Metabacillus sp. KUDC1714: one gene and its partner. The protein of the gene in region 1 interacts with the protein of each later gene in a pairwise test. Links are inferred from orthologs where the notes say so. Each region holds a gene or a part of one and is shown on either strand. Other genes may lie near its edges. The genes, in order: HUW50_RS19380 and HUW50_RS01545.

Region 1 (3,142 bases):
TTGAACTGGGAATGCCACATAAATTGATGGAGAGCGTTTATCGGCATATTCGATCTCAGCTTCCGCTAGAGCAGATTCACTTGAAGGTGACCAATAAACTGGTTTAAGGCCTTTGTAAATATAACCTTTTTTAGCCATCTCACCGAATACTTTGATTTGCTGAGCTTCATACTCAGGCTTTAACGTAACATATGGGTTATCCCAATCACCACGTACACCAAGACGTTTAAACTGTTCACGTTGCCCATTAATTTGTTCCCAAGCATACTCTTCACATAGCTTACGGAACTCAGCGACCGACATTTCTTTTCTTTTTACTTTTTTATTTTTAGTCAATGCAGTTTCAATTGGTAATCCATGAGTGTCCCAACCTGGAACATATGGAGCACAGAAGCCTGTCATTGATTTATAACGAACAATAAAATCCTTTAAAATTTTATTAAGTGCATGCCCCATATGAATATCACCATTTGCGTAAGGAGGACCATCATGCAAAATGAACAGTGGTCGATCTTTCGTTCGTTCTTGTACTTTATTGTAAATATTCATTTGCTCCCATTTTTCTTGCATTAGTGGTTCTCTGTTTGGAAGGTTTCCACGCATTGGAAATTCCGTCTTTGGCATTAACAAGGTATCTTTATAATCCATTTTCATTCCTCCAGCTTTTAATAGTTAATTTTTTCCGAAAAAGTTTGCTGCCTTGTAATAGTGTCTTCACTTCAGGATGAATTTTATTTTTTTGTGAAAGGTCGAAGAGAGACTAACAAGAATCTGACAATTTCCCAATTACCTGTTTTGTGGTACAACTTTCTTTAGAAAACACAAAAAACCCTCTCATCCCACAAGGGACGAGAAGGTTTATCTCGCGGTACCACCCTATTAGATTAATTCATTAAAACTAATCCACTCAAGCATTCGTAACGAGAATGATTCGCCTGTGCTTACTTACAAATATGTTCAGCATGGAACTCTAGGGTGATCTTCATCCTTTTTCCTTATGTCGAGCTTACACCATCCTCGATTCGCTATATAAGAATTGTAAAGGATTACTATCCCTTTCACCGTTTTACTATAAGGTTGTTAATGAACAAAAGCGCAAGCGCCTTGATCAGCCCCGACAAGCATAAGATGATTTAGGATAGAAGGCGTTCTTTGCCTTCAATTCTAAATTAGCTTATGACCTCGAGGGGCTAGGCGCTGGAGCTGGATGTCGTGCGCTTATCCTAAGTTCAAGAATTTTATTATTTCTTAAACGATAAGAAAAACCTCTATGTTTTCGTATTATATGCGAAAAAAAATGAAAAAGTCAAGTTTAGCTTTTAGTTTCTTCTGCTTCACCAAAAATTGGTTCTACTTCATACTCTAATAAATGATCCCAATCATCATTTTTCAATAGATCAAGTTGTGCTTCAATTAACATCTGGAATCGCGTTCTAAATACTTTTGATTGCTTTTTAAGCTCTTCAATTTCCATTGCAATTTTCCGAGACTTCGATAATGATTCATTAATTATACGATCCGCATTTTTCTCAGCCTCTTTAATTATTAGCTTTGATTCTTTCTGGGCATTTCTCTTAACGTCTTCTCCTGCTTCTTGAGCTATGATAATTGATTTATTCAATGTCTCTTCAATATTTGTAAAGTGACCTAATTTTTCAGTTAGTTCTATAACGCGTGATTCAAGCTCTTTCTTTTCGCGGATGATCATTTCATAATCTTTTATTACTTGATCTAAAAATTCATTTACTTCGTCTTCATCATATCCACGAAATCCTTTATTAAACTCCTTATTATGGATATCTAACGGTGTTAAAGGCACGGATGCCACCTCCAATATGTAGTTAAATAGTTAATCCTTGTCAACATTATAAATCATAATTCGACAGGTTTGTTGAAAATCCTGTTATTTAGGCAAAAATATTTTACTTTTATAAGGATAAGGTCATGTAAACTTATTATTTTTGTTTATTAACAATTAATCTCCACTTGTCTTTTTTCGTTTTCCCTTCAACAGCTGTTATTTCACTGCGACCATATCCACGTACGGAGAGTGTATCTCCATCGCGACATTCAAATGATACGGAATCAACCGTTTTCCAATTTACTTTAACAAGTCCATTTGTAATAAGTGGCTGGATTTTTTGCCGTGAAATGTTATAAACCCCTGAGCATACAACATCAAGTCGCAGTGATGATACCGTCATAATTAGCTCTTGCATCTCTTCTATTTGGGGGATTAATTTGTTCAAACATATTTCCTTCAAACTAATTTTAGCTCGACCAATTTCTTGGAAGTTAGCTTTTAAATATTCTGCAATCTCACTTGCACATACTAGCTGCACAATGTCTTGATTAATACGAATATCACCAAATTTTGAACGTTTTAGTCCCAGACTCATAAGCGATCCTAGAACCTGACGATGCTGAAGATTGATAAATTTGCTAGCATATTGTATTTCAAAAAGAGTTAACTTAAAATCCTCTTGTTCTGGCAGAAAATAGTCCGGGTATATTAAAGCTCTTTTTCGTTCAGTGACTTCTACACCACCTAAAAAAGAAACCTTTACATCTGAATTTTCACCAATTACTGAAGCTACAATTTCTTGTTCTCGAGGATCTAAAAAATCTGATAGCTTTGGACTATATTGATTTTGCACGGTTTCCTTCCATTCTAGAACCTGATCGATAAAATGTCGTTCTTCACCACGAAAATGTTGATATATTTGATCCATAGGTTACAACTCCAGTTACACTATATTGCATGGTTAAAATATGTATTATGTTATGTATGAAAAAAGAGGGACCAAAAAGTCCCTTAGCCAATCATTCTAAAAAGTGCAGCCACGCCAGACTGTGCAAATCTCAAAGCCAAAATTGCTACGATTGGAGAGATATCAATCATTCCTAATGGTGGTATTATCTTGCGAAAGGGTTCTAAATATGGATCACATATTTTAGCTAAAAATTGTCCAAAACCAGATTCTTTCGCACCTGGGAACCAGGACAATAAAATGTACACAATAATCGCATACGAATAAAACGTTAACAATGTAACAATTAAATTAAATAATATATTCATCTTGTGATTACCACCTTTGATGTTCTTCTTCTGATACTAACTCTGAAATAGATCCTGATACAT
Region 2 (3,169 bases), 3.9 Mb from region 1 along the record:
TAGTCTTTTATATATATATTGAATGGAGAAACTTTCATGACTGTAGCAAAATGTAACAAAGTGACTAACATAATCCCAATTACAATAGCCAAAGCAGCACCCATAATCCCAAGTGATGGCCTTGTAGCCAATACAAAAATTAATGCCGTTTTAACAGCTGCTCCTATTAAACTATTAACCATAGCAGCTTTTGCTAAATCAAGTGCTTGTAAAACTGCTTGAAGTGGTCCTTGAAAATATTGGAAAATAAAAAATGGAGCCATTACTTTAACAAAAATGGCGGATTGACTACTACCATACATGACAAGCATTAACGGCTCTGCAAAGATATATAAGACAACACATGCTAAGCCACCACTTACTATTGATAAACGAATTGACTGCTGAAGGCGATGCTCAACAAGTTTTAAATTGTTTTGTGCCATTGCTTCACTTATAGCAGGAACTAATGAAGTAGATAGGGAATATGTGATGAACGAAGGAAGCATTAATAATGGAAGGGCATATCCTGTTAGCCCACCATATTGTTTTGTAGCAACAGTGGTTAATACGCCTGCAATAGCTAGACTATTAGCAACAACAATTGGCTCAAAAAACCATGAAATTGATCCTATTAGCCGACTTCCTGTAGTTGGAAGGGCAATGCTCATTAATTGGTTAAACGTCTCTTTACCGTTTTTGACAGATTTGAAAAATTTTCTACGTATCTTAATTTTCTTTTTCACCTTGAACATCGCGGCGAGATAAATGAGGGAAACAAGCTCACCGATAACTGCTGAAATCATTGCACCTGCTGCTGCATACTCAATACCATATGGTAAAAAGGCACTTGTAAAAAGAGCAACTAAAGAGATTCGAACAACCTGTTCTAGTACTTGAGAAGCTGCAGCGGGACGCATGTTTTGCTTCCCTTGAAAATAACCACGAATTACAGATGAGATCGCAACTATTGGAACAACAGGTGCAATAGCTAATAGCGGCCATTTAATACGATCATCGGTAAACACATCTTCAGCTAAAATAGGTGCTAAAAAACTCATTGCTGGAGTGAAAAGAATACTTAAAGTTCCTGTGACAGCTAAAGAAACAACAAGTATTTTTTTGATTTTCCGGTGGTCTCCTTGTGCTTCAGCTTCAGCAACAAGCTTTGAGATGGCTACAGGTAAACCAAGCTGTGTAATCGTAATAACCAATACGAGAGTAGGTACAGCCATCATATATAAGCCTACACCTTCTTCTCCAATAAAGCGTGCTACGACAATTCGATTAATAAAACCTAGTACTCGCGTAATAAATCCTGCTAAAATTAAAATAAGCGTTCCTTTTAGAAACGTTTGTTTTGACATTTCTCTCCCTGCCTTCTCAAATAACGTGGAATCATATACAATTACTATATGCGGACCTGTGGGCCAAGCATGACAAGTTCTAACATGAAAGAGTGAAATGCATTCTATGTACATAAACAACTAGAGAAACAAAGAAGATCTATTTAGTTTAATTAAGGAGTGGAGTTAATGAATAGGCAGCCTTTGGATGAATTCAAAGATCATGTAAAACCTGCAATCATAAGCAAGCTTGAGGAATTTGTATTATTAGGCTATACAGATGTATCTGAGGAAAAACTATGGGGATTTTTAAAAAATAAAAAGTGGAAAAAAACAACAGAACTTTCAGTACATGAAGTTGTCCGTGATGTATTAGCACTAAAAATCGGTGATTTTATGAATTATGCAACAGTGGAATCTTATAAAACAGCAAACTGGTTTGATAGTGAAGAAGGAAAAGACGTCTTGAAAGACCTTATATAACGTTGATAAAATTGCATAAAAAAGCGTATAATTTTTAAGAAGAATGTTGCAAGTAAAGATTTTCTAGTTTACCAACAATATTTGCAGTCATACATAAATTGTTTTTTAGATTTTAAGGAGGATACATAATGGTCAAGCGTGGACGCATTATTGCGTTTTTTCTACTTGTCCTCTTTGTGGGAAGTTTAATTGGCTTAAACACAAACAGGGTGACAAACAACATCATATTAGGCTTAGATTTACAAGGTGGCTTTGAAATACTTTATGAAGTAAAGCCTGCAAATGAGGGTGACAAAATAACAAGGGATGTACTAGTTAGTACAGTGAATGCCCTACAAAAACGTGCCAATGTACTTGGTGTTAGTGAACCGAATATACAAATTGAAGGTGATGATCGGATTCGCGTTCAGCTTGCGGGTGTAGATGATCAAACGAAGGCACGAGAAATCCTTTCCACACAGGCTGAATTAACATTCCGTGATTATCAAGATAAAGAAATGTTAAATGGTGCTGATTTAGTTGAAGGTGGAGCAAGTCAGTCATTTGATGAACAAGGGAAGCCGAACGTTGCTATCAAGCTAAAGGACGCTTCAAAATTTAAAGAAGTAACTCAAGAGATTGTTGGTAATGCTCCTTATAATCAGTTGGTTATTTGGCTTGATTATGCAGAAGGTGATGCGTATCAGGAGGAGGCTACAAAGGCTGAACCAAAATTTATTTCTGCTCCAAATGTAGACCAAGTGTTCAATCAAACAGATGTGACAATTACTGGAGATTTTACGATACAAGAAGCAAAGGATTTAGCTAATTTATTAAATGCTGGTTCCCTTCCAGTTAAGTTAGATGAGATGTATTCAACCTCTGTTGGTGCACAGTTTGGTGAACAGGCTTTAGATCAAACAGTTCTTGCGGGTATAATTGGTATATCGATTATTTTCTTATTTATGATTGCTTTTTATCGCTTACCTGGGTTAATCGCAGTTATAACGTTATCTACGTATATTTACGTGATCCTCCAAGTGTTCGACTGGATGAATGGCGTATTAACATTACCTGGAATTGCTGCTCTTATTCTTGGGGTAGGGATGGCAGTTGATGCCAATATCATTACATATGAACGTATAAAAGAGGAACTAAAGCTAGGACGTACTGTTCGCTCAGCCTTTAAAGCAGGGTCGAGACGCTCCTTTGCTACAATTTTTGATGCAAACATTACAACGATACTCGCTGGTGGTGTCCTATTTTTCTTTGGGACTAGCTCTGTAAAAGGTTTTGCCACAATGTTAATTCTAAGTATAATTGTTAGTTTTATAACAGCTGTTTTCTTATCGAGAATCTTACTTGCTCTTTTGGTTGAAAGT

The links.
Region 2: the proteins of HUW50_RS19380 (region 1) and HUW50_RS01545 interact in binary tests that used the Bacillus subtilis proteins (3 or more experiments, as listed by UniProt). The link is inferred for Metabacillus sp. KUDC1714 from one-to-one orthologs.

What each region holds. Positions count from the first base shown.
Region 1 is NZ_CP055263.1:4,211,658-4,214,799, reverse strand. What follows is about bases 67-2,870. They hold HUW50_RS19380 (DivIVA domain-containing protein), read right to left. Parts: upstream 1,820-2,870; coding sequence 1,313-1,819; downstream 67-1,312. Other genes in these bases: HUW50_RS19370 (YggT family protein), read right to left, coding at 2,816-2,870; HUW50_RS19375 (YlmH family RNA-binding protein), read right to left, coding at 1,956-2,732; ileS (isoleucine--tRNA ligase), read right to left, coding at 67-648. Outside these bases: more of ileS, read right to left, coding at 1-66; more of HUW50_RS19370, read right to left, coding at 2,871-3,079; HUW50_RS19365 (cell division protein SepF), read right to left, coding at 3,087-3,142. UniProt on the Bacillus subtilis protein: May act as a pilot protein, directing MinCD to the polar septation sites or by inhibiting MinCD at the midcell site of division. Required for polar localization of the chromosome during sporulation.
Region 2 is NZ_CP055263.1:303,703-306,871, reverse strand. The notes cover bases 331-3,161. They hold HUW50_RS01545 (post-transcriptional regulator), read left to right. Parts: upstream 331-1,514; coding sequence 1,515-1,808; downstream 1,809-3,161. Other genes in these bases: secDF (protein translocase subunit SecDF), read left to right, coding at 1,937-3,161; spoVB (stage V sporulation protein B), read right to left, coding at 331-1,346. Outside these bases: more of spoVB, read right to left, coding at 1-330; more of secDF, read left to right, coding at 3,162-3,169. UniProt on the Bacillus subtilis protein: Required for post-transcription initiation control of the comE operon. Promotes the accumulation of its target comE mRNA to septal and polar sites.